DNA from 3 places in the Pseudomonas savastanoi genome. Region 1 is predicted to be linked to each of the others. Evidence: predicted binding sites of a transcription regulator. Region 1 holds the regulator's gene; each other region holds the start of a gene.
What was found. The regulator FliA, encoded in region 1, starts transcription of late flagellar genes. The targets are predictions, from matches to a motif close to CTAAAGTTTNNNNNNNNNNNGCCGNTAA.

Region 1 (5,858 bases):
GCAGGGATTCAAATTCCTGATCGGTAATTTCATCGCCAGCTGGCGCGACCGCAGGTGCCGAAGCCGGTGCCGCTGATGGTGCCGCAGACACCGGACTGGCGCCGTGCAGCGAATCGAGCAGCTGCTCGAATTCATCATCGGTGATGTCATCGCCGGCCGCTTGCTCGGCAACCGCAGCCGGAGCGGCGGCTTCAACCACCGGCTCGGGCTCAGGCTCGGGCGCTGCGACTTCGTCGGCAGATTGTGGCTCGGCCAATCGCGACAGCGCAGCCAGCAGTTCTGGCGTCGCCGCAGTTACGTCAGTCCGTTCACGTACCTGACCGAACATGCTGTTGACGGTGTCCAGAGCTTCCAGGACCACATCCATCAGTTCGGAATCAACGCGACGTTCACCCTTGCGAAGGATGTCGAACACGTTTTCGGCGATGTGGCAGCACTCCACCAGCTCATGGAGCTGGAGGAAGCCGGCGCCCCCTTTTACAGTGTGAAAACCGCGAAAAATTGCATTGAGCAGATCAGCATCATCCGGTCGGCTTTCCAGCTCGACCAATTGCTCTGACAACTGCTCCAGAATTTCGCCGGCCTCTACCAGAAAATCCTGAAGGATTTCTTCATCGGCGCCGAAGCTCATGGGGTGCTCCCTAAAATTAACCGTCAACAGATCTTAGAAGCCGAGGCTCGATAGCAGATCGTCTACATCATCCTGTCCGGATACGACGTCTTCACGTTTATCGGCATGAATCTGCGGACCTTCACCCTTGGCGAGATGTTTTTTAGGATCTTTTTCAGCAAGGATGGATTCTTCGTCATGTTCGATGCCTGCGAAGCGATCGACATGGCTGGCCATGAGCACCAGTTTGAGCAGATTGCTCTCGACTTCCGTAACCAGTTGCGTCACGCGCTTGATAACCTGCCCCGTAAGGTCCTGGTAATCCTGGGCAAGCAGAATATCGTTGAGATGCCCGGAAACCCTATCGGCCTCCTGCTCGGTACGCGTCAGAAAACCATCTACCCGCTTGGCCAGCTCACGAAATTCTTCAGCACCGATTTCGCGGCGCATGAAACGACCCCAGTCGTCACTCAATGCCTTGGCATCGGAGCTCAGACCGCTCATGAGCGGTGTGCTTTCCTCGACCAGGTCCATAGTACGGTTGGCCGCATTCTCGGTCAGCCTCACCACATACGACAGGCGTTCGGTTGCGTCGGTGATCTGCGACACTTCCTCGGCTTGAGGCATGTGCGGATCAATATGAAAGTTGACGATTGCACTGTGCAGCTCACGAGTCAGCTTGCCCACTTCCTGATAAAGGCCGCGGTCGCGTGTCTGGTTGAGTTCATGGATCAGCTGCACAGCGTCACCGAAGCGGCCCTTTTCAAGGCTGGTGACGAGTTCCTGCGCGTGTCTCTTTAAGGTCGACTCAAAGTCGGCCATCGAATCATTGTTATCCATAGCGCCCTCGCGGCATGCATCAGCTATTGACGCGTTCAAAGATCTTTTCGATCTTCTCTTTAAGCGCTTGAGCCGTGAATGGCTTGACTACATAACCGTTCACCCCGGCCTGGGCAGCTTCAATGATCTGCTCACGCTTCGCTTCGGCAGTAACCATCAGTACAGGAAGGCTCTTGAGACGCTCGTCCGCACGGACCTGACGCAACAAGTCGATACCGGTCATGCCAGGCATGTTCCAGTCCGTCACCAGAAAGTCAAAGGCACCGCTCTGCAGCATCGGCAATGCGGTCAGACCGTCATCCGCTTCAGATGTGTTGGTAAACCCCAGATCACGCAAAAGGTTCTTGATGATCCGCCGCATCGTTGAGAAGTCATCAACGATGAGGATTTTCATGTTCTTGTCCAATTCGACCTCCAAGCAGTCTTTAACGCGTTCAGCACCTGAACACGCTGTTCACTCAATACTGGCACAGCACACCCCCAGCTATACGAAACGACGACGGGCTTGGCACAACGACAGTCAAGACTGCGACTAAAGCCCATCGAGACATTGCCCGACAGGCCCTTGCCTCGTCCATCCTGCTACCACGTAACGCTTTGCACAGCCGGCATGCAGACAGCGCACGACAAACGTCGCGCACTGCCGTCAACGCGCTCGCCACTCCCCCAAACGCCCCCGCAAACGAGCTGCGCACTGGCTGTGTAACTGACTGACCCGCGATTCGCTGACCCCAAGAACCTCTCCGATTTCCTTGAGGTTCAGCTCTTCGTCGTAGTACAGCGCCAACACCAGACGCTCACGCTCTGGCAAATTGGCAATTGCATCGGCCAACGCTGCCTGGAAGCGCTCGTCTTCCAGGTCGCGCGACGGCTCAAGCGAACCGCTTGCGCCATCCTCATGCAGCCCTTCGTGATCGCCGTCCTGAAGCAGGTCGTCGAAACTGAAGAGGCGGCTGCCCAAGGTGTCATTCAAAATCCCGTAATAATCATCAAGACTCAACTGGAGTTCGGCCGCAACCTCGTGATCTTTAGCGTCACGGCCGGTTTTAGCTTCAATTGCACGAATTGCGTCACTGACCATGCGGGTATTGCGGTGCACCGAGCGTGGTGCCCAGTCGCCCTTGCGCACTTCATCCAGCATCGCACCACGAATGCGAATGCCGGCGTAGGTCTCGAAACTCGCACCTTTGGTTGAATCATATTTGGTGGAGACTTCAAGCAGACCGATCATGCCGGCCTGGATCAGATCCTCGACCTGCACGCTGGCCGGCAAGCGCGCCAGCAGATGATAAGCGATACGCTTGACCAATGGCGCATAACGCTCGATCAACTCGTATTGCGAATTACGGGAAGCCTTGCTGTACATCTGGTAGCCGCTCGCAGTCATTGCACAGGCCCTGCACTGGTCTGGTGAACGAGTCGCTCAACGAAGAACTCGAGATGACCCCGCGGATTGGCTGGCAACGGCCAGGTATCAACCTTCTGGGCAATGGCCTTGAACGCCAGCGCACATTTGGATCGCGGGAATGCTTCGTAAACGGCGCGCTGTTTCTGTACGGCCTTGCGCACGCACTCGTCGTACGGCACGGCACCTACATACTGCAGCGCAACATCAAGAAAACGGTCAGTCACTTTGGTGAGTTTGGCGAACAGATTGCGCCCTTCCTGCGGGCTCTGCGCCATGTTGGCCAGCACCCGGAAGCGGTTCATGCCGTAGTCGCGGTTGAGCAGTTTGATCAGGGCGTAAGCATCGGTAATCGACGTGGGCTCGTCGCATACCACCAGCAACACTTCCTGAGCGGCGCGCACGAAGCTGACCACCGATTCGCCGATACCGGCAGCCGTGTCGATCACCAGCACATCAAGGTTGTCGCCAATCTCGCTGAACGCCTGGATCAGACCCGCATGCTGGGCCGGGGACAGATGCACCATGCTCTGGGTGCCAGAGGCGGCAGGCACGATACGTACCCCGCCCGGCCCCTGCAACAGAACGTCGCGCAACTCGCAACGGCCCTCTATCACATCGGCAAGCGTACGTTTAGGCGTCAGCCCAAGCAGAACGTCGACATTGGCCAGACCCAGATCGGCGTCCAGCAGCATGACGCGACGGCCAAGCTCGGCAAGGGCCAGTGAAAGATTCACTGACACGTTAGTCTTACCGACGCCACCTTTGCCACCGGTCACCGCGATAACCTGTACGGGATGCATGCTGCCCATGTTATTTCTTTACCTTGTCTTGCGTAGACCGAAACCACATCGAGGGCTGCACGTTCGCAAATGAACACCGCATGGCAGACCGTTGACGCAGGGACATTCCAATAATATCCATCACTTAACCCACTCTCTTGCCAGGGGTGTGATAGAGGTCAGCAAACATATCAGCCATTGCTTCCTCGCTCGGCTCATCCTGCATCTGCACACTCACCGCACGGCTCACCAGTTGATGACGACGCGGGGTGTGCAGGTCGTCAGGAATACGGGGTCCGTCCGTGAGGTAGGCCACAGGTAATTCATGACTGATCGCCAGGCTCAGGACTTCGCCGAGGCTGGCTGTTTCATCAAGCTTGGTCAGAATGCATCCGGCCAGGCCACAACGTTTGTAACTGTGATAGGCAGCGGTCAGCACCTGCTTCTGGCTGGTGGTCGCCAGTACCAGGTAGTTACGCGACTTGATGCCACGCCCTGCCAGGCTTTCCAGCTGCATGCGCAGCGCAGGATCGCTGGCTTGCAGCCCGGCGGTGTCGATCAGCACCACGCGCTTGCGCAGCAGCGGCTCCAGCGCCTGAACCAGCGACTGGCCAGGATCGACATGGGTGACCGGCACGTTGAGGATGCGCCCAAGGGTCTTGAGCTGCTCCTGTGCGCCGATGCGGAAACTGTCCATGCTCACCAGAGCGATATTCTGCGGACCGTACTTCAACACGTAACGTGCCGCCAGTTTGGCCAGCGTGGTGGTCTTGCCCATACCGGCAGGCCCGACCATGGCGATGACACCACCCTCTTCGAGCGGCTCGATGTCCGGCACGGCAATCATGCGCGCCAAATGGGCCAGCAGCATGCGCCAGGCCTGACGAGGCTCGTCAATCTCCGGGATCATCGACAGCAGATCGCGCGACAGCGGGCCGGACAAACCGACACGTTGCAGACGGCGCCACAGATTGGCCTGCTGCGGACGGCTGCCCTGCAACTGGTTCCAGGCCAGGGAGCCAAGCTGGACTTCCAGCAGCTCGCGCAGGCCGTTCAATTCGGAGCGCATCGAATCATAGGCGCGCTGACCAACAGCAGGCTCTGCGGGCGCAGGCGGCGTGTAAGCGAATGGGCGTGGCGGCTCTTCGAGCGTCGGCTCGATGTGCGTATCGACAGCGCTGACCGGTTTGCCGGAAAACAGCTGAAGATTGATCGACGCGTCGCTGTCGCTGCGGTTGTTCAATTCGGCCTGAGCGGAGACGATGCGCGACTGGGTCTTGCGCAGCTCGTCTTCGAGCTCCATGTTCGGCACACGCGGTGCCAGGGCGGACAGCTTGTAATCCAGAGCGGCAGTCAGCTCTACGCCACCGGCAATGCGCCGGTTACCGATGATGGCCGCCTCGGCGCCCAGCTCATCGCGAACCAGTTTCATGGCTTGACGCATATCGGCGGCGAAAAATCGCTTAACTTGCATGACTCACTACCTCAGCCGTTCGGCCCGACAGTCGCTACGATGGTTACTTGCTTGTTGTCCGGAATTTCCTGATACGCCAGAACATGCATGTTCGGTACAGCCAATCGTCCAAATCGTGACAGCATCGCCCGGACAGGCCCTGCTACCAGAAGAATTACCGGCAACCCTTGCATCTCCTGACGCTGGGCGGCCTCAATCAACGAACGCTGGAGCTTCTCAGCCATGCTTGGCTCAAGAAGAACGCCTTCTTCCTGACCCTGACCAGCCTTCTGCAAACTATTGAGCAATATCTGTTCCAACCTTGGCTCCAGAGTGATAACAGGCAGCTCCGGCTCAACACCTACAATGCTTTGGACGATTGCGCGGCTCAGACCTACCCGCACGGCAGCCACCAAAGCGGCGGTATCTTGACTCTTGCCGGCGTTGTTGGCGATAGCTTCTGCAATGCTACGAATATCACGCACAGGTACATGCTCAGCCAGAAGCGCTTGCAGCACGTTGAGCAGCGAGGACAGGGACAGCACACCAGGGACCAGCTCTTCAGCCAGTTTGGGCGAGCTTTTGGCCAGCAATTGCATCAACTGCTGGACTTCTTCGTGGCCAATCAGCTCATGAGAGTGTTTGTAGAGAATCTGGTTCAAGTGGGTTGCCACTACAGTACTGGCGTCCACCACGGTATAACCCAGCGACTGCGCCTGGCTGCGTTGGCTGATTTCGATCCACACGGCCTCCAGACCAAACGCCGGG
Region 2 (5,858 bases), 1.6 Mb from region 1:
CATGACCCCAGCTACCGCTTCGTACCCGGAAAAGTCGATATTCTGCGCCGTGGTTCAGACCTGACCATCGTCGCACTGGGTTCGGTGGTGCATGAGGCGGTAGACGCTGCGGCGCGGTTGGCGGAGCAGGGGCTCGACGCGCAGGTCATCAACCTTTCTTCGATTCGTCCACTGCAACGTGATGCGCTGCTCAACGCCTTGAGCGGCAGTCGCGGGGTGATTACTGTCGAAGAACATAACATCAATGGTGGGCTCGGTAGCCTGGTGGCTGAATTGCTCGCCGAGAACGCGCTGGGCATCACCCTGATTCGCCTGGGCATCGGTGACGGTGAGTACGCAGCAGCCGGTGCCCGTGAGCCGACGCGTGCCTTGCATGGCATTGATGCGGACGGCATTGTCGCGGCCGCTGCACGTTTGCGTTAGGGGCATTTCTGCATGTCGAGCAACCAGACCATGAATGAACACTCCCCGCTGATTCTGGCCATCGATGAAGGCACCAGCAATGCCAAGGCCGTGCTGGTCAACGAACAGGGGCAAGTCGTCGCCCGTGGTTCACGGCCCTTGAGTATCAGCCACCCGCAAGCCGGTTATTCGGAGCAGGACCCATTGCTGATCTGGCAAGCCACGCTTGAGGCGATTGCAGACTGCATGACTGGTCTGCAGCGTCCGATCAGCGCACTGGCCATCAGCAATCAGCGCGAGTCGGTGGTGGCGTGGGACCGGACGAGCGGGGCACCCTTGTCGCCTTGCATCAGTTGGCAATGCCGTCGTTCCTTGCCGCTGTGCACCGAGCTGCATGCCCAGGGTCACGAAGCCATGATTCTGAGCAAAACCGGGTTGGCCCTCGACCCGATGTTCTCCGCTGGCAAAATGCGCTGGATTCTCGATCACCTGGACGACGGTCACGCTCGCGCGGCAGCAGGGGAAATCTGCCTGGGGACCATCGACAGCTGGTTGCTCTGGAAACTCAGCGCAGGCCAAGCTTTCGCGACTGACTATTCCAACGCGGCACGCACCCAGTTGTTCAACCTGCAGACCTGTGACTGGGACCCGCAATTGCTTGAGCTGTTTTCGATCCCTGCTGCTGCACTGGCCAGCATTCAGCCCAGTGCCGGTCTGTTTGCTCATACCGTGGCGGTCGGCGGGCTGGACGCCGGTATTCCGATTCTGTCGATGATCGGCGATTCGCATGCTGCGCTTTACGGGCAGGGCGGTTTTGCCCCCGGACTGGTCAAGGCGACCCTGGGCACCGGCTCTTCGCTGATGACGCCAATGGCCGGGCCTATCGCCTCCAGCCACGGTCTGTCGACGACACTGGCCTGGCATGATGGCGCAGCATCGACTTACGCAATGGAAGGCAACATCGTACACACCGGCGCAGCGGTGCAATGGGCCGCGCGACTGGTGGCCGGAGAGTCCATGGATGCCCTGAGCGAACAGGCCACGCAACTGGCCGACAATGGCGGCGTGTACTTTGTACCGGCGCTGTCCGGTCTGGGCGCGCCGCACTGGCAGGCTGAAGCCCGCGGGCTGATCTGCGGCCTGACGGAGGGGGCTTCCGGCGCCCACATCATGCGTGCTGCGCTGGAGTCCATCGGTTATCAGATTCGCGATGTATTCGATGCGATGCAGGCTGACATCGGCACGCCGCTCAAAGAGCTTTGGGTGGATGGTGGGGCAACCCGCAATCGCTGGCTCATGCAGTTTCTGGCAGATCTTTTGCAATGCCCGGTGATCCGCAGCCTGTCGCCAGAAGTCTCGGCGCTGGGTGCCGCACACTTGGCGGGCAAAGCCCTCGGCCTCTGGAATAACGCCGCCGACCTGCAAGCGCTGGAAAGACAGCGCGAACGCTTTGACCCCGTTCCCGGCAGGAATCTGCAGGGCTTGTATCTGGAATGGAAGGAAGCGCTAAGGCGGCTCGTATGTTGAGCGATTAGTATGACTTTTCCGAACTAACGGTGTACTTACCTTACCGATATTCTCCGCTCAAAAGACGCACAAGAGTCATTGCACCACGCATGTCCAAACTTATATAGAAGATTAATGACGTTTTTCTAACGTCAATATGTTAGCGATTTATGGCTGGGTAATTTGAATGTTGGTCGTCATTTAAATTATTTTCTACAGTCTTATCATAGGGTTGACTAAAGCAGCATGCCATTCATGCAGTGTGTCTAAGGCCGGGCCCTAAAGTTACGGAAAGCACGGGCGACAATACGGATGTCGAAACGACATCACTCGCGCAGAATAGTTCCACTACCTCTGTCGACTAGATCGCTCATCACCCTGCCACGGACAGGCACGGCTAAGGATTAACATCATGTTCAGCAAGCTCAGCATCTCGCAAAAGCTGTACTTCAGTTTCGTTGCTATAGTCGTTCTAATCGCCGTGCTGGTGTTCAGTGCCTACAGAGGCTTCGAGCAGGTTGAGGACGCTACTAATAGCAACGTCCATACCTATCAGGTACTCAGTGATGCACAACTGGCTCTTGAGCAACTGATTAACATCGAAACGGGTATGCGAGGCTTCGTCATCGCCTCGAAAGATGCGTTCCTCGAGCCGCTGGTAGCAGGTGAAAAGCGCTTTACCGAAGAGCTCGATTCGCTCAAGCGCCTGACCGCCGATAACCCGGAGCAACAGCGTCGCCTGGCCTCGCTGGGTGAAACTCAGAAGCGCTGGCTCGATGAAGATATCCATCCGATCATCGCCCTGCGCCGTGACCTGACCGCCCGCAACATGTCCGATGACGAGCTGGACAATCGCATTACCTCCGGTGCCGATAAGGCCAAGATGGACAGCATGCGTGCTTTATTGGCTGAAATCAGCGCCACCGAGAACAAGCTTCTGGTGGAAAGAACCCAGAATATGTTGGACGCAAAGCATTTCGCCATCATGATTCTGATGTGTGGCGGCCTTGCGGCAGCGCTGCTCTCGGCTATCCTGGCCACCGCATTGGGGCGCAGCACTACAGCACGCCTGCAACTGGCCATCGATGCTGCAACGGCAATTGCCAATGGCAAGCTGGACACTGTGATCGACACCAGCAGCCACGACGAACTGCCGAAAGCGTTCGATCGCATGCAAAACCGCCTGCGTGAGATGATTCAACAGATCAGCCAGGCAGCCAATCAACTGGTACTTGCCGTACAACAGATTTCCGGTGCATCCGAGCAACTTTCCGGTGCGATTCAGGAACAGTCGACGTCTGCGTCGATGATGGCGGCCACCATTGAAGAGCTTACCGTCAGCATCCACCACGTTTCCGAAAATGCCGATGAGGCGCATCAACTCGCCAGTCGTTCGGGTCAGCAGTCAAAGGATGGTGCGCAGGTCATCGAAAATACGCTGTCCAGCATGAACGGCATTGCCAAGACCGTGCAGCTGTCGTCAACACAGGTCGCAGGCCTGGGTCAGCACTCCGAGCACATTTCATCGATCATCAGCGTGATTCAAGGCATTGCCGACCAGACCAACCTGCTGGCGCTTAACGCGGCGATCGAAGCGGCTCGTGCCGGTGAGCAAGGTCGCGGCTTCGCAGTGGTTGCCGATGAAGTGCGCCTGCTGGCGCAGAACACTGGCAAGTCCACCAAGGAAATTGCCGGAATGATCGAGAAAATTCAGGCAGGCGTACGCGAAACGGTCGAGAGCATGCGCAGCGGTGTTCAGGAAGTGAATCAGGGTGTGGAGATGGCTGGCACGGCCGGTCAGGCCATCATCGAGATTCGCGACAGCTCGGGCAAGGTTCTGCAAGTGGTCGACCAGATATCCTTTGCACTGCGTGAGCAAACCGCAGCCAGCCAGGATGTGGCACGTAATGTCGAGCGTTCTGCGCAAATGGCCGAACAGAACAACATGTCGGTTCAGGAACTGCTCAAGACCAGCGGCGGGCTGAAAAACCTGGCTACCAGTCTGCAACAGGAAGTGGGGAAATTTAAGCTTTAAGACGGCCTGACAAGCGAGTCGGTAAATAGATTCGCAGCAGCAAAGAAACGCCCGGTATCAGGCAATTGGCTGATACCGGGCGTTTTCGCATTCATGTAAAGGAAATGGCAGCACAGGACTGGCGCTTTGCTGCTTTACCGCTGCGCCAGAATACTCCCCAACAACCCCGGAAAGCGGCTCTCCAGCACCTGCGTGCGCAACGAATTCATATGCGTGGTGCCGATGTTTCGCGTCTGCACAAGCCCGGCATCCCGTAAAACACGAAAGTGGTGGGACATGCTGGATTTCGGCCGGCCACCGTCCAGCTCACCGCAGGTGGCTTCGGCGACACCCGCAAGGTAGCGCACAATTTCCATGCGCACCGGGTCGCTCAAGGCGTAGAGCACGCGTTCGAGGGTGAGGTCTTCTGGATCAGGGTGTTGGAAGGTTCGCATGGTGCGAATGATATCAAGGCTTCCGTTGATTGCCATAGTTCGATTACCATCGAACAACTGAAATCAAAAGTCATCTGGCCTACGGGAGCTTTTCAATGTCTGCATTGTTCGAACCCTTCAAACTGAAAGACGTGACGCTGCGTAACCGAATCGCCATTCCTCCGATGTGCCAATACTCGGCAATCGACGGGGTAGTCAATGACTGGCACCACGTTCACCTCGCAAGCATGGCGCGTGGCGGTGCAGGTTTGCTGGTGGTTGAAGCCACCGCGGTTGCACCGGAAGGGCGCATCACCCCCGGTTGCACCGGTATCTGGAACGATGAGCAGGCGCAGGCGTTCGTGCCGATCGTCAAAGCCATCAAGGACGCAGGTTGCGTGCCGGGCATCCAGATCGCCCACGCAGGACGCAAGGCCAGTGCCAATCGTCCATGGGAAGGCGACGACCACATTGTCGCTTCCGATTCGCGCGGTTGGGACACTATTGCGCCTTCCGCTATTGCGTTCGGTGCCAACCTGCCGAAAGTCCCGCGCGCCATGACCCTGGAAGATATCGCCCGCGTTCGTCAGAACTTCGTCGATGCCGCCCGTCGTGCTCGTGATGCGGGCTTTGAGTGGATCGAACTGCACTTTGCCCACGGTTATCTGGGGCAGAGCTTCTTCTCCGAGCATTCCAACCAGCGTACCGATGAATACGGCGGCAGCTTCGATAACCGCAGCCGTTTCCTGCTCGAAACGCTGGCGGCGGTACGTGAGGTCTGGCCGGAAAACCTGCCATTGACAGCACGCTTTGGCGTACTTGAGTACGACGGTCGTGACGAACAGACCCTCACCGAATCGATCGAACTGGCGCGTCGCTTCAAGGCCGGTGGCCTGGATCTGTTGAGTGTCAGCGTCGGTTTCAGCACGCCAGACGCCAACATTCCGTGGGGGCCTGCGTTCATGGGGCCGATTGCCGAGCGTGTGCGCCGTGAAGCGGATATTCCGGTGACCAGCGCCTGGGGTTTTGGCGAGCCGAAACTGGCTGAAGAAGCGGTTAAATCCGGTCAGCTCGACCTGGTTTCGATAGGTCGCGCGCATCTGGCCGACCCGCATTGGGCGTACTTCGCAGCGAAAGAACTGGGTGTCGAAAAGTCGGCCTGGACCTTGCCTGCGCCTTACGCTCACTGGCTTGAACGTTATCGCTGAGCCAGTGTGACGACCGGGGCTGCATCACTCTGCATCAGCCTCGGTGCCACGATCAAACCCGCGCTGTTTCACTTGCGCCGCACCCGCGGCGCAATGCCGGTCAGTTGCTGGCGAGCGCACGCCCAGGCCAAGTGCTGGGCGTTTCGCAACGCCACCGCATCGGCGGTCATGATGCGCACAGACACGCCGCAATCGTTCGGCAGGGCGCTGACGCCCAGATAGCTCTCGGGGACGACGCGTAATGCGTCGCGCAAGGCCCGTTTCACATCCTCCACAGGTAAACCCTGTCCTACC
Region 3 (5,858 bases), 2.7 Mb from region 1:
CCGAGCCGCCACCCAGCGCCGTGACGCAGGCGATCAGCACCACGCCAAACCAGTCCATTCCTCGACGACCCGCAGACAGCGCGCCAGTCATGGCTTCAGCAGTGATGGCGATCAGATAAAGCATCAGCAACATGGCGGCGACTCTGCGACAAAGGCGCGCAGTCTAACCAGCAGACCTGCGCACTGAAAGAGTGCAGCGAAGATTATTCACTGCACGCGCGAGTCTCGATCAAGGCTTGATGAAGTGCTCACGATAAAAGCGCAGCTCGGCAATCGACTCACGGATGTCGTCGAGCGCCAGGTGGGTGCTGCCTTTCTTGAACTTCAGTTCAGGGGACCAGCGCGCAGCCAGTTCCTTTAGGGTCGAGACATCCAGATTGCGGTAATGGAAGTAGTTCTCCAGCGTCGGCATGTGGCGATACAGGAAGCGGCGATCCTGGCAGATGCTATTGCCGCAGATTGGCGAACTGCGCTCCGGCACCCACAGTTTGATGAACTCAAGAGTCTGCGCCTCGGCTTCAGCCATGCTGATGGTGCTTTCGCGTACTCGCTGGGTCAGGCCCGAGCCACCGTGCTGGCGGGTGTTCCACTCGTCCATTTTCGCCAGCGTCTCGTCGCTCTGATGCACCGCGATCACCGGACCTTCGGCCAGGGTGTTCAGCTCGCTATCGGTGATGATCGTGGCCATTTCGATGATGACATCGGTATCAGGGTCCAGACCGGTCATTTCCAGATCGATCCAGATCAGGTTCTGCTTGTTCTGCATGTGTCGACTCCTCAGCGTAGGCGCGCAGTTTAGCTCACCCTGCCGTGCTAGACTCCTGCCGATCAATCGTACTGCCTAATTCATCGGTTACATCACATCGGAACACCCATGGCCAAACGCCAACTCAATCGTCGTCAGAACTGGCGCATCGAAAAAATTCAGGGCGAGCGTGCTGCCCGCGCGGCAAAACGTGAGTCCGCTACGCTTGAAACACTGGAAGGCGGCGACCTCGGCCCCGAACAGACCGGCCTTGTAATTGCTCACTTCGGTGTTCAGGTCGAAGTCGAGGCTCAGGAAGGCGAAGCAAGCGGTCAGGTATTTCGCTGCCACCTGCGCGCCAACCTGCCTGCACTGGTGACCGGCGATCGCGTCGTATGGCGCGCCGGCAATCAGGGCATTGGCGTCATCGTTGCGCAACTGCCTCGCACCACCGAACTGCGCCGTCCGGACTCACGCGGTCAGCTCAAGCCTGTGGCGGCCAACGTCGACCTGATCGTGATCGTGTTCGCGCCCATGCCCGAGCCACATGCCAACCTGATCGACCGTTATCTGGTGGCCGCCGAGCATGCCGGGATTCGTCCGCTGCTGCTGCTCAACAAGGCTGACCTGATCGACGAGCAGAACGCGCCCGCGCTCAATGCGCTGCTGGCGGTCTACCGCACTCTGGGTTACCCGGTACTGGAAGTATCGGCGCATCACGGCGACGGCATGCAGACACTGCAAAGCCAGCTTGACGGCCACATCAGTGTATTCGTGGGCCAGTCCGGCGTCGGCAAGTCTTCGCTGGTCAACAGCCTGCTGCCGGAAACGGACACTCGGGTCGGCCCGTTGTCCGAGGTCTCCGGCCAGGGCACACACACCACGACCACCGCCCGCCTGTTCCACTTCCCGCGTGGCGGCGATCTGATCGACTCACCGGGCATCCGTGAGTTCGGCCTGGGGCACGTCAGCCGTGCCGACGTGGAAGCTGGCTTCATCGAGTTCAACGACCTGATCGGCACGTGCCGCTTTCGCGACTGCAAGCATGACCGCGAACCGGGCTGCGCCCTGCTTAAGGGGCTTGAAGATGGCCGCGTACAGCAACAGCGCATGAACAGCTACCGCTCAATCATTGCCAGCCTGCCGCAAGACAGCTACTGAAGACTGAACGACCGCACACAAAAACGCCGCGATCATCGCGGCGTTTCTGTATCGGTTGTAGCTCAGTTCTGGGCTGGCTCGACCCGCAACTTGCCATCGTCAAAGATATTCAGCTTCTGCCGGATCTCGTGAGGCTGGGCGTATGCCTGCGGGTCTGGCGGTGCCCCGGCCGAAGCACCCGGAGCCGCGGGAGTAGCAGGAGCGGCGGGCGCTGGCTTGGACGACGGCGCACCACCGGAGTTCTGGTCGCCTTCGATACGCTGCTGAGCCTTTTTGGTCAAAACCACAATATCGATACGGCGGTTGACCGGATTGGTCGGGTTCTCGTGATCATAAAGAGCCGACGAGGCATAACCCACCACCCTGGCCACCTGTGAGTCCGGATACGTACCAGCCACCAGCGCACGACGTGCAGCGTTGGCGCGGTTGGCCGACAGTTCCCAGTTACCGAATCCGCCGTTGCCTACAAAAGGTGTCGCATCGGTATGACCGCTGATGCTGATCTTGTTCGGCACGCTCTTGATGGTGTCAGCCATCGCCAGCAGGATGTCTTCGAAATAAGGCTTGAGACGTGCACTGCCCGAGTCGAACATCGGCCGGTTGTCAGCATCCATGATCTGAATACGCAAACCGTCCTGGGTGATCTCGAATAGAATCTGGTCCTTGAATTTCTGCAGTTGCGGGTTTTCCTCGACCTTGTTCTGCAGCTCTTGCAAGAGCATCTCCAGACGCTCCTGCTCGACCTCTTCAGCCTTGGTCTCGGAAGTCTCGGCCTCAAGGGGCACGGTGTCAGGTGACGGCGTGGTCTTGACCTCAGGGTTCAGCGTCTGATTCGGCGACATCTCGGGCGAGCCGCCCAGGTCGATCACATACGGCGAACCGCTGTCCGAAAAGCCGACCGGGTCCTTGAAGTAACCGGCCACCGCGAGCAACTGTTCGGGCGTGGCGGAGGACATCAGCCACAGCACCAGGAAGAACGCCATCATTGCCGTCGCGAAGTCGGCAAACGCGATTTTCCAGGCACCGCCGTGATGTCCGCCACCAAAGCGCTTTACGCGCTTGATGATAATCGGCTGATTATTTTCCATGACTTAGCGACCGCGAACCGCTTGTTCCAGCTCGCTGAAGCTGGGGCGATGCAGCGGGTAGAGAACCTTGCGGCCAAACTCGACGGCCAGCGAAGGCGGCATGCCGGAGGCCGAAGCCACCAGCGACGCCTTGATGCTCTCGTAGACGTTCATTTCTTCCTTGGCATCATGGGCAAGGCAGGTGGCCAAAGGACCGAAGAAACCGTATGCCGCAAGAATACCGAAGAAGGTACCTACCAGCGCCGCACCTACGTGCATGCCGATTGCAGCCTTGTCGCCCGACCCCAGCGACGCCATGGTCACCACGATACCGAGTACCGCCGCCACGATACCGAAGCCGGGCATACCGTCGGCGATACCGGTAATGGCATGGGATGGATGCTCGAGCTCTTCTTTCATGCTCAGCAGCTCCATGTCGAACAGGCCTTCCAGCTCGTGAGGAGCCATGTTGCCGGACGACATGATGCGCAGGTAATCGCAGATGTACGCGGTCATGCGCTCATCTTTCAGCACGCCAGGGTATTTGGCGAAGATCGGGCTGGAGGCGGCGTCTTCGATATCCCCTTCAATCGCCATCATGCCTTCACGGCGGCTCTTGTTGAGGATTTCGTATACCAGCCCCAATACCTCGAGGTAATAGGCGTGTGTGAAGCGCGAACCGAACATCTTCAGCGACTTCTTGAACACGTGCATGGTCATGTAGCCAGGGTTGGCCTGGAGGAACGCGCCCAGTGCAGCACCGCCGATGATCAAGACCTCGTAGGGCTGGAACAGCGCCATGATCTTGCCATGGGACAGCACATATCCGCCGAGGACACTCGCGATAACGACAATGATGCCGATAATTTTAGCCATAGGAAAAAATACTTTACTGAGTCGGGTTCAGGGACAGTCCGGAAGTTCTTGAATCTCTTCTTCTCCTTATCGGCCTAACTGGGCCAGACTATAGCCGGTTCTTTTGAAAAACCCATTTATCCGCCTCCATAAAAGGAGGAAAATGGCCTCAGCGTCCCGTACGCTGGCGGTTTCCCAGCTCAGATAATCAGCCGCACAGGCCATCGAATGTCGACAGCACACGCAGCACATCATCTCGTTCCGAAAACGCTGGATGCCTGGGTCAAGTTGCTTGACGGCATCGCGTTGCCGGTCCCTGCGGTCAATCATGGGCACGTTCGCGCAGCATTGAACGACAGTCGCCGCTCGCTACGTGAAATCGCTGAAATGATGCAGGAAAGCCCCGCACTGGTATTGAGTGTGATGCGCGAGGCCAACCATCACACCCACGGTTTGACCGAGCAGGCCGAGAGCCTCGAGATTGCGATCAACCGCCTGGGGCTGGCGCGTACTGAAATCCTTCTGGGCCGCTTGCCGGCCAAGCCGCCCGAGGAAATTCCTGCGGCCTACCGCCAATTGATTCTGGTCAGCCAGCACGCCACACAACAGGCCAACGGGTTGTTTGCCAGTCGCCTTGCACGACTCTGGCAAGACATCCATATGGGCAGCCTGCTGTTCCTCTCCCCACTCTGGCCGATGGCGCTGGCCTATCCGAAGCTGCTCGAAGAGCTGGAGTTGCGGGTTATCCACAAGGGCCATTCCAGCCTTGCAGTGGAAAAAGAGCTGTTCGGCGTCAATCTGCTGGAGCTGTGCCTGGCACTTGCCGAGTTCTGGCGTCTGCCGATCTGGGTCACGCGCGGTTATAAGTTGCTGATCAACGAGCGACGCGATCTGGCCAAGGTGCTGCGCATCGCCCGCGAAGAACACAGCCCGCTGCAACAGCAACAACTGATGGACGCCGACCCCAACCTGCGGCGCTGGCTGAACCAGCCAGCCAATACTGTTTTGCTGGGTAACGGCCTGGCGCTGGCGGCGCAACATGCCTGGAACAGCCCGCATTGCCTGCGCTGGGAACGGCTGACCAGCCTTTACCTGCAACAGTCGATCAGCGAAGTGCAGCAGCAAGCGCATCAAAACGCTGCCAGCAGCGCGCGTATTCATGCGGAAAAAGACCTCTGGCACCCGGCCGAATCGCTGCTCTGGCCCTGGGATGCGCGCCGCGTACGGCGCGACAACGAACCCGCCCCACCGCCCTCGGCCGACGCCCTGCAGCTATGGCGCAAGCACTGTGCCGAGCTGCTGCAGGACCCCAGCCCGTTCATCAACGCCATGCACTTGACCACCTCGGCGCGCGACGCGTTCATGTCGTGCGGTATGGAGCGGGTCATGCTGCTGATGCTGGACAAGACCTCGACCGTACTGCGCGTCAATCAGATGGCCGGACTGCCGCCCGAAACCGCCTCCTTGCAGCTGTTCATCAAGGAAAGCACCGTGTTGCAACGCTTGCTGACCCAGCCGACGCAGTTGCGCATGACGCCCGCGAACAACGCGCAGTTTGCCGCCCTGCTGCCCGCGCCGCTGAAAACCCTGTTCAGTGGCCAGCACTGGCTTATTCGCTCGCTGAGCAACAACGGTAAAGTCATGCTGCTGGTGGTCGCCGACCAGGGTGGTGGGGCCTTGTCGGAAATTTCCGTCCAGGCATTCGGAAAAACCGCGCAATGTATTGAAAAGGCACTTGGCATCTTTAGTCATCGCAAAGCGTGAGGCCTGGCGTACAATTCGCCTCTTTCCTTTCATCGGAGGCTGCAAATGTCCGCATTCAATGGCTTGTCGCTGGTCATCGAACCCAACGATCTGCTTGAGCGTCTAGACGCCCCGGAATTGATCCTCGTGGATCTGACCAGCAGCGCTCGCTACGAAGCCGGGCACATTCGCGGCGCCCGTTTTGTCGATCCGAAACGTACGCAACTGGGCAAGCCTCCTGCGCCTGGTCTGCTGCCCGACACTGCCGATCTGCAGCAGCTGTTCGG

Region 2: a site for FliA is predicted at 2,188-2,215, ahead of KP808_RS10205 (methyl-accepting chemotaxis protein). Genes of this name have one in related genera too.
Region 3: a site for FliA is predicted at 3,916-3,943, ahead of motA (flagellar motor stator protein MotA). Genes of this name have one in related genera too.

The regions. Positions count from the first base shown of each region.
Region 1 is NZ_CP076652.1:3,964,782-3,970,639, forward strand. It holds gene KP808_RS16685 (chemotaxis protein CheA) at 1-631, opposite strand, end outside; gene KP808_RS16690 (protein phosphatase CheZ) at 665-1,450, opposite strand; gene KP808_RS16695 (chemotaxis response regulator CheY) at 1,470-1,844, opposite strand; gene fliA (RNA polymerase sigma factor FliA) at 2,097-2,837, opposite strand; gene fleN (flagellar synthesis regulator FleN) at 2,834-3,667, opposite strand; gene flhF (flagellar biosynthesis protein FlhF) at 3,783-5,111, opposite strand; gene flhA (flagellar biosynthesis protein FlhA) at 5,123-5,858, opposite strand, start outside.
Region 2 is NZ_CP076652.1:2,343,947-2,349,804, forward strand. It holds gene KP808_RS10195 (transketolase family protein) at 1-423, shown strand, start outside; gene KP808_RS10200 (FGGY family carbohydrate kinase) at 454-1,929, shown strand; gene KP808_RS10205 (methyl-accepting chemotaxis protein) at 2,321-3,943, shown strand; gene KP808_RS10210 (ArsR/SmtB family transcription factor) at 4,078-4,413, opposite strand; gene KP808_RS10215 (NADH:flavin oxidoreductase/NADH oxidase) at 4,473-5,564, shown strand; gene KP808_RS10220 (urease accessory protein UreD) at 5,633-5,858, opposite strand, start outside.
Region 3 is NZ_CP076652.1:637,300-643,157, reverse strand. It holds gene KP808_RS02800 (trimeric intracellular cation channel family protein) at 1-133, opposite strand, end outside; gene orn (oligoribonuclease) at 230-766, opposite strand; gene rsgA (small ribosomal subunit biogenesis GTPase RsgA) at 875-1,906, shown strand; gene motB (flagellar motor protein MotB) at 1,969-2,994, opposite strand; gene motA (flagellar motor stator protein MotA) at 2,998-3,849, opposite strand; gene KP808_RS02775 (HDOD domain-containing protein) at 4,057-5,592, shown strand; partial or broken gene KP808_RS02770 (rhodanese-like domain-containing protein) at 5,638-5,858, shown strand, end outside.